DNA from 4 places in the Rhizobium sp. TBD182 genome. Region 1 is predicted to be linked to each of the others. Evidence: riboswitches for the same ligand, from Rfam matches in the RefSeq annotation. Region 1 holds a riboswitch; each other region holds the start of a gene.
What was found. Region 1 has a riboswitch for cobalamin ahead of T18_RS05020 (CbtB domain-containing protein). Riboswitches for the same ligand answer to the same signal wherever they lie in the genome.
Positions count from the first base shown of each region.

Region 1 (2,196 bases):
GTTCCTCACTCCATTCGGCTGCGTCCTGCATGGATTTAAGCCTGCTGGAAGCGCTTCAGGAAAAACGCGCTCAATGTTCCGAGCAAGGCCCAGAAGACAAAGCTGGTCACGGTGGCGGCGACGATGAACTGCCGTTCCAGCGGCAGCGGTGCCAGCGCATGTTCACCTTCCGGCGGCAGGGGCGCGCCCACCACATGTGGTGCAACGATCAACACCAGTGCGAGCACGATTGCCCAGGGTTCGCGGCGGAATGCGATCAGCGCAATGCCGCCTGCGGTCGCCGCAACCGTCGAAAGCCACCAGATTTGACGCGCCTCAAGCGCGGCCGCCGGGCTGCCCGGTAGTTCCGGCGGCAGGCCGATCATCGGCGCAAGCATGACGGCGGCAAAACCGGCCACACCCCACAAAAGGCCTTCGCGCCAGCCGGCATCGGTGCCGCGCAGCGAGATGAGGCCGGTCAGCACCAGCGCATAACCGATGGCGGTCAGCACGTTGGCGGCGACCGTATAGGCGGTGCGCTCGAAGCCGTCGGCCGGAGACCAGGCTTCCTCGTTATGTTCGTGCGCGGGAACGGCAGCGCCGGTCGTGGCCGGAGCATCGTGGCTGTGGGGCGCTTCGCCACCCGCATTTTCATAGGTTTCCGCCTTCAGGATCAGCGGCGTGGTGCCGAAAGCCTGCATGGCCGAAACGGCGAAGCCGCCAACGATGCCGACGAGGACGGCGGTAAAAACTATACTGCGAAAGAACGACATGCTTCCCACCTCAATGGCAAGGGAAAGCATTGGCATGACGTGTGTCATGCGCGGCGTTGTGAACGGCTTCCACATGCGAAAAGCCGACAAAACCGACGACGAACAGACCAAGCACGATCGCCGTCAGCGATTGCGCGAAGCTGCCCGTTTTTGCTGAAACGGCGGCATTTGCCGTATTCTGGTTGATAGACATGGTGACCCCTCTTACGGCGCGACCCCGCGCCTTTAGACGCGGCGGAACGGCAAAACGCCGTGCAGCCGCATGCGATACACTTCACCACGGGGATACGAGACTGACACAGGGCGGCACGTCCAAGCGCCACCACCCTGAAATTCCGCTCTTCCGGACACCCCGCCGGCATGGACATTTCCGTGATGGCAGGTCTCCTGGCTTACGGGTCAAAACCTGAAACACCTTCCCGGCATTGCCCTCGCCCATATTCGGCGAGATGCTTACCAGTGGCATTTCGTTTCAGGCTCTCCGCTCACAGTTGCGGGGGCAGCCACGAATGAGGATGTCTCCCTATCGTGTTCCCTTTTCACCTTCCGGAACGCCCGGAAGGAACCATCACAGGATCGTTATCCGATGGGTGTGGGTTGGAGTCAATGGCAGGCCAGCGTGAGAATTGCGCGCCGTGGCTGGATGCCGGATCAAGTCCGGCATGACGGCAAAAGGCTACCGTGCCGGGATGGCCTTTAGATAGGCGGCGATCGCATTTCGATCATCGGCCGTCAGATGCGCCATGTTCTGCTGCACCTTGACCATGGAGCCGCCGACGCTGTCGAATTCCGGGGTGAAGCCGGTTTCCAGATAGTTGGCAATATCGGCCGCCTCCCAGCTTCCGACGCTCTGCGAGCCGGGGGTGATATCGGGAATGCGGCCCTCGCCTTCGGGATTGGGACCACCGGCCAGCCATTTGCCATCGAGAAAACCGCCAAGCGCATTGCGCGGCGTGTGACATTCGCCGCAATGGCCCGGGCCTTCCACCAGATATTGGCCGCGCAGCAATTCGGCATTGGCATCGGCAAGCTCGACGCGGGGTGGCGCGGATGTATCGAAATAGAGGAATTTCCAGCCGCCCAATGCCATGCGCATGTTGAAGGGGAACGGCAGTTCGTGATCCGGCGCGTCATTCTGGCTGGCGGGCAGAACCCGCAAATAACCGAAGAGGTCGTTGATGTCCTTCTGCGTCATGCGGGCATAGGAGGCGTAAGGGAAGGACGGGTAAAGATGTTCGCCGTTCTTGCCGACGCCGCGCGTCATCGCATCGCCGAATTCCGAAAGCGTCCAGCCGCCAATGCCATGCTGCGGATCGGAGGAAATATTGGGCACATGGAAGGTGCCGAAGGGGCTTTTCAACGCTTGCCCGCCCGAAAGCGTCAAAAGCGCATCGCCCTTGGCATCTGGTGCCGCATGGCAACTTGCGCAGCCACCCGCCCAGAA
Region 1 is NZ_BDLN01000001.1:991,964-994,159, forward strand. It holds gene T18_RS05010 (hypothetical protein) at 1-31, opposite strand, end outside; gene T18_RS05015 (CbtA family protein) at 36-752, opposite strand; gene T18_RS05020 (CbtB domain-containing protein) at 763-945, opposite strand; cobalamin riboswitch at 1,112-1,337, opposite strand; gene T18_RS05025 (c-type cytochrome) at 1,429-2,196, opposite strand, start outside.

Region 2 (2,196 bases), on a different contig from region 1:
GGCGGCTTTTGGCGTTTCGCGCCGGAACGTTTTGCAGCGACTTTTGACGCAGAATGCGGGTTACGGTGTGTTTGAGGCGGACCGTCTTACCGCTTTTGCGCTGCGCCGTGCGGCAGGGCGGGGCCACATTATCGGTCCGGTCGTTGCGGGTGCGGACATGGATGCGATTGCGCTTGTGAGGCGGCATTTTACCGATCTGGACGATGAGCTGGTGCGTCTCGACACCATCAGCGACAATAGTCTCTTTATTGATTTTATTGCGCAATCCGGGCTGGTGGTGATTGAAACCCTTACCACCATGTCCAAAGACGCGCCGCAACCGGCGCCTTCCGGCGCTACAAAAATTTTCGCGTTGGCGGGTCCGTCTTTGTGCTGAGCTGCAGCACTATCGCAATTGACGCCCCGGCGCTTGCCCCTTATGTCAGAAAGTGACGGTTCCTGAAGCCGAAGGGCAAAGGGATTAATAGGGAACATGGTGCGGGTGATTTCTATCGCCCAATGCCGTGGCTGCCCCCGCAACTGTAAGCGGATTGCCGCTCATCCTCGTGACGCCTGAAAAGCGTCATGCCACTGCACCCTTCAAGGTGCGGGAAGGCAGATGAACGGCGTATATTCGTGAGCCAGGAGACCTGCCGTCATAATATTGACCATCGTTACGGGCGGGGATGCCCGGAAGAGGAGCTGATTATGACCTTTCCGTCCGCGGAAACGTATTTAGAGTCCCGTTCTCCATCTCCACACTTGTTGTCGCTCTGTCACTACGCGTTTTGACGCGCGGCCTGCGGATCACGCCACTTTACTTAGACTGGAGAACATATGTTTCATTTCAAACGCCTGCCGGTTTCCGCCGTTCTTCTGGTTGTCGCATTAGCGGCCTTGCCCGCCGGTGCCGCTCAGGCTGCCGAAACCACCTATCCGCTGACGATCAATAGCTGCGGCCACGAAATCACCTTCAAGCAGGCGCCCGCCCGCACAGTATCGGTCGGCCAGAGCACGACCGAGGTTCTCTATCTGCTCGGCGTGGCCGACAAGGTGGTAGGTACGGCGCTGTGGATCGGCCCGGTTCTTAAGGGTTACGAGGACGCCAATGCCAAGGTGGAGCGGCTTGCCGACAATGATCCGAGCTTCGAGGCGGTGGTTGGCAAGAGGCCGGACCTCGTGACGACGCAGTTCCAGTGGCAGATCGGTCCCGAAGGCGTTGTCGGAACACCGGAGCAATTCGCCGAACTCGGTATTCCCGTTTATACCTCGCCTGCCGATTGCATGGGCAAGGACAACTCCGGCGGCGGCGACGGCGTGCGCAAGTCCGTTTTCACCATGGACCTGATCTACCAGGAGGTCCGCGACCTTGCGAAAATTTTCAACGTGCAGGATCGCGGCGAGGAAGTCGTTGCCGACCTGAAAAAGCGTGAGGAAGCCGCCCGCGCCAAGATCGCTTCGGCGAATGGCAAGATTTCAGCAGTCTTCTGGTTCTCCAGCGCCGAGCTGGATATCGATCCTTACGTGGCGGGCCGCAATGGTGCGCCGGGTTACATCATGTCCGCGCTCGGACTGAAGAACGTTATCGAAAGCGATGAGGAATGGCCGACTGTTGGCTGGGAAACCATCGCCAAGGCCAATCCGTCCGTGATCGTTGCCGGCAAGATGGACCGCCGGCGTTTTCCCGCCGATGACGTCGCCGTCAAGCTCAAGTTCCTCGCTACCGATCCGGTTGCCAGCATCATGCCCGCCGTCAAGGCGGCCCATGTCTTCGAAATGGACGCGCAGGCGATGAACCCGACCATCCGCACGATCGAAGGCATTGAAACGCTGGCCGAGGCGATTTCCACAGCCGGTCTCGCCAAGTGAACGGTCTTTCCGTCAATCTTGGCAGGGCGGGTCTGGCTTTTGCCGCACTCGCCCTGCTGCTCGTCGCGCTGATGGCCGGTGCGGCCATCGGCGAGACTGCCATTCCGTTCGACGTGGTGGCAAAGACCATTGCCAATCGTGTCTTCCATGCGGGTTATCCGCTGGAGCCGCTGGATGAGGGCATCGTCTGGAGTTACCGCCTCAGCCGCGCCGTTGTTGCCGCGTGCTGTGGCGCCTCGCTGGCGCTGGCCGGTGCGGTGCTTCAATCACTTCTGCGCAACCCGCTCGCCGATCCATATATCCTCGGTATTTCCGCAGGCGCCTCAACCGGGGCCGTGGCCGTGGCGC
Region 2 is NZ_BDLN01000002.1:275,194-277,389, reverse strand. It holds gene T18_RS10020 (GNAT family N-acetyltransferase) at 1-376, shown strand, start outside; cobalamin riboswitch at 416-652, shown strand; partial or broken gene T18_RS10015 (ABC transporter substrate-binding protein) at 895-1,848, shown strand; gene T18_RS10010 (FecCD family ABC transporter permease) at 1,845-2,196, shown strand, end outside.
Region 2: it holds a riboswitch for cobalamin, as region 1 does, so the genes downstream of both, T18_RS10015 (ABC transporter substrate-binding protein) here and T18_RS05020 (CbtB domain-containing protein) in region 1, are expected to answer to the same signal.

Region 3 (2,196 bases), 760 kb from region 1:
AGGCAACTATCTGCTGTTGAACGAGGCGCCGTGGACGAAGCTTTCCGGCAGCTTCGATCTTACCGTCTTCGTAGGCCCATCCGTTGCGGTGCTCGAGGAACGCCTGCGGGATAGATGGCAGGGCTATGGTCTCGATGCGACCGAGATTCACGCCAAACTGTTCGAAAATGATCTTCCCAACGGAAAGCGGGTGATTGAGAACTCCCGCCCCGCCGATATTCGCATCGATATCTGGGAATAACCCGCCGCTTCCGTCCGTAGGCGGCATCAAGCATTCACCGTTAAGCCTTTGTTGACCATGTGTTGAATCTTTTTGATCCACAGGGTGGGGCTTTCGCATGTCTAATTATTGACGAAAAAAAATCCTCATATACTATATGTGGTGTTCAAGGTTCTTTCGATTCGCAAGCGTCGGGAGCTAAGACGGGAATTCGGTGCGCAACACCATTATGGGGAAGCAATGCCGAAACTGCCCCCGCAACTGTAAGCGGTGAGCATCGTTCCGATTTGAGCCACTGGCGCTAAAAGCTCCGGGAAGGTGGGAATGGATGTTTTGACCCGCAAGTCAGGAGACCTGCCTTGAGCGAAAACGTCCACGGGCGGGGTGTCCGGAAGGAAGGTGTATGACGCAAATGAATTGCGTGCGCCCTTTTCTGCCCCCTCCAGAACAAGCTTCGGGGTGAAGTCATGCCAGTGCATTTTTATGAGTTTCTACGCTCGTCGGCGTAGACAGCGATCTTACGCGGCCTCACCCGCGCGCCTCGCCAGAATGACAGAACCATCGCCACCCGCTTGTGATTGCAGGCGGGCAATGTTGAGCCGTGCGTAAAAGCGGCTTCGAAAGAGGAAACAATGACCGTCACCGTTTACAGCAAGCCCGCCTGCGTCCAGTGCACTGCCACCTATCGTGCGCTTGACCGCATCGGTGTCAGCTACGAGATCGTCGATATCTCCGAAGATGCGGATGCCCTCGATCGCGTTCGCGGCCTTGGTTACATGCAGGTTCCCGTGGTCGTTGCCGGCGAACGCCATTGGGCGGGTTTCCGTCCGGACATGATTGGCTCGATCAGCTGAGGAGGCGATGCGATGGGGCTGATCGTCTATTATTCCAGCCGGTCTGAGAACACTCATCGCTTCCTTCAGAAACTGGGGCGACGATTGCTTCGCCTGCCGCTCGGCGCCGAGGAAGACGTTCCTCACGTGTCGGAGCCCTATGTTCTCGTCACCCCCACCTATGGGGGTGGCGGCATGAAAGGAGCGGTACCGAAACCGGTTATCCGGTTTTTGAACGAGCCCTCAAACCGAAATCTCATTCGCGGCGTCATCGCGGCGGGAAATACGAATTTTGGCGCAGCTTTCGCATCCGCCGGAGATATCGTGTCGCGTAAATGCGCGGTGCCGTTTCTCTACCGCTTCGAGCTTCTCGGCACGGAGGAAGATGTCGCCAACGTCAATCATGGATTGGAACGATTTTGGACACGCTGACCTCGAGCGCGGTGCGCAACACGGATGCCAAACAACAAGTAACCGCTGCGCAGAAACACCTGGACGCGGGACTGGACTATCACGCGCTGAACGCGATGCTGAACCTCTACGATGAAAACGGGAAGATCCAGCTCGACAAGGACCGCCTTGCGGCACGGCAATATTTCCTTCAGCACGTCAACCAGAACACGGTGTTTTTCCATAATCTCAGGGAAAAGCTCGATTATCTCGTGACTGAGGGATATTACGAACAGGAGGTGCTGGACCAGTATTCCTTCAATTTCGTCCGTGACCTCTACGACGAGGCCTATGCCAGAAAGTTCCGTTTTCCGACATTTCTCGGCGCCTTCAAATATTATACGTCCTATACGCTGAAGACCTTCGACGGAAAGCGTTACCTGGAGCGTTATGAGGACCGCGTCTGCATGGTGGCGCTGGCTCTGGCGCGTGGCGACGAGCAGCTTGCCCGCGATCTGATGGATGAAATCATTTCCGGCCGCTTCCAGCCGGCAACCCCGACCTTTCTCAACGCTGGCAAGAAAAGCCGCGGTGAGCTGGTTTCGTGTTTTCTGCTGCGTGTGGAAGACAATATGGAAAGCATCGGCCGGTCCATCAATTCAGCATTGCAGCTTTCCAAGCGGGGTGGTGGCGTAGCACTGTCCCTGACCAATATTCGCGAAGCCGGCGCGCCGATCAAACAGATCGAAAACC
Region 3 is NZ_BDLN01000001.1:1,756,933-1,759,128, reverse strand. It holds gene T18_RS08800 (nucleoside triphosphate hydrolase) at 1-241, shown strand, start outside; cobalamin riboswitch at 373-597, shown strand; gene nrdH (glutaredoxin-like protein NrdH) at 853-1,074, shown strand; gene nrdI (class Ib ribonucleoside-diphosphate reductase assembly flavoprotein NrdI) at 1,087-1,485, shown strand; gene nrdE (class 1b ribonucleoside-diphosphate reductase subunit alpha) at 1,473-2,196, shown strand, end outside.
Region 3: it holds a riboswitch for cobalamin, as region 1 does, so the genes downstream of both, nrdH (glutaredoxin-like protein NrdH) here and T18_RS05020 (CbtB domain-containing protein) in region 1, are expected to answer to the same signal.

Region 4 (2,196 bases), 730 kb from region 1:
ACGCCGCGTCTGATGACTAAGAACCTTCCCTCCTACTGGCACGGCTGGTCGCCGGACGGGAAAGGTTTCGCCTATTGCGGCATTCGCGATCAGGTTTTCGATATTTATTCCATGGACATAGACAGCGGCGTTGAGACACGCCTTACCCATGGTGAGGGCCGCAATGACGGGCCGGATTATTCGCCGGATGGAGAATGGATCTATTTCAACTCCAGCCGCACCGGCCAGATGCAGATCTGGCGCGTGCGGGTGGATGGCTCGGCCGTCGAGCGTATCACCGACAGCGTCTATGGCGACTGGTTCCCGCATCCGTCTCCCAGCGGTGACAAAGTCGTCTTCGTCTCCTACGACGCCGATGTCTTCGACCATCCGCGCGACCTTAACGTGCGCGTGCGGCTGATGGATATGGATGGTGGCAATGCCGAAACGCTGTTTGACCTTTTCGGCGGGCAGGGAACGATGAATTCGCCCAACTGGTCACCGGACGGGGATGAGTTCGCTTATGTGCGGTATTTTCCCGTTGGGTGAGGCGGTAGGGGTGCTTCAGCTGGCGCGCGTCTGCGCGGCGGCTGAAGGCCGCAATACGCCGGTGAGGTGGCCACGGTCACATTGCCGCATCGCTGCGCAAGATACTTGTATTTGCAATCTTTGTTGCTCATAAGCTTCTTCGTCAGGTGCCTGCCCTTTAGGGCGGGAGAATCGGGAATCCGGTGCAAGACCGGAACGTGCCCAGCGCTGTGAGGCGGATGCCCTTTTTCTTGATGCCACTGAATCCATTCGGGAAGGCGAAAGTGGGCGGATGAAGCCGAGTCAGAAGACCGGCCTGACAGGATAGACCAGACCGCGTGGACGGCGGCAGGTTGTTGCAGCAGCGCGTCGTGCAGGTGAAAACCGGAGCCGGTTTTCGTGGCGGCGCGCCAGCATTGTTGGGGATAGACGATGCCGACCGATCCACTCGCGACCAGTTCGCTTGACGCCAATGCATTCGATCACGCGCTTTCGCCCGCCTACCCGTTTTCCGAGGGGGAGCGAGAGGCGATCTACCGTGCCATCGAAACCCGCCGTGATGTGCGCGACCAGTTCCTTCCGGATCCATTGCCGGAAGATGTGGTCGAGCGCTTGCTGAAGGCGGCGCATTCCGCGCCATCAGTCGGTTTCATGCAGCCGTGGAATTTCACGCTCGTCACTGACGGTGCGGTCAGGCAGGCAACCTGGGTTGCCTTCAGCCGCGCCAATGGCGAGGCGGCGGCGATGTTCGAGGGGGAGCAGCAGGCGCTTTACCGCAGCCTCAAGCTTGAGGGCATCCGCAAGGCGCCGCTCAGCATCTGCGTCACCTGCGATCCGACGCGTGGCGGCAAGGTGGTGCTGGGCCGTACCCACAATCCGCGCACCGATGTCTATTCCACCGTCTGCGCCATCCAGAACCTCTGGCTTGCAGCGCGCGCCGAAGGCATCGGCGTCGGCTGGGTCAGCATTTTCCACGATAGCGACATTCGCACCATTCTGGAGATTCCCGACCACATCGAGATCGTCGCCTGGCTATGCCTCGGCCGCGTCGATACACTTTATACCGAGCCGGAACTGGCGGTGAAGGGGTGGCGCCAGCGCGTGCCGCTGGACGAGCTGGTGTTTCGCAATCGCTGGGGCGGGCGGTAAAGAGAACACGCGACCGTCTTGTGAGTGAGACAGAGCGTTGCCAACTCCATACCGTGTGCCTGATGGGAGCTATTGCTGCGGCTGAATGCCCTTCAGCGCCGGGTTCTTCAGGTCGATCCGGCCTGTCTGGTCGGGCAGGAATTTAGGGCCGATGACGCGGACCCTGCTGTTGTTCGGGTCATAGTCGCGTTCCGGAACCGGTTGTTCCGGCGGCTTTGCGGCCTGCTGCAGTTCGGTTGGTTTTTTGGGGGTGTCACCTTGCGGTGATGGAATGGTCGTGATGCTGGAATAGGGTTTCTCAGCTTCCGGCCGCGCAGCCTCCTGCTGCTTCATCTCCTCGTGATAGGCGGCCATGTTGCAGGCGCAGCCTGGGGCTTTCGTTGAGGCATTTCGATAAGCAAAGGCGGTCGGCAGGTCCTTGTAGGGCTTTCCTGTTTCAGCCGAGACCATGTCAGCCGTTTCCTGCTCCGTCATGGAGTGGAAATAAAGCTCCGTCTGCGTACCCGGACACATTTTCTGGCATTGTTCGGCCTGCGCACG
Region 4 is NZ_BDLN01000001.1:264,720-266,915, forward strand. It holds gene T18_RS01400 (TolB family protein) at 1-528, shown strand, start outside; cobalamin riboswitch at 656-842, shown strand; gene bluB (5,6-dimethylbenzimidazole synthase) at 940-1,656, shown strand; gene T18_RS01410 (DUF2865 domain-containing protein) at 1,726-2,196, opposite strand, start outside.
Region 4: it holds a riboswitch for cobalamin, as region 1 does, so the genes downstream of both, bluB (5,6-dimethylbenzimidazole synthase) here and T18_RS05020 (CbtB domain-containing protein) in region 1, are expected to answer to the same signal.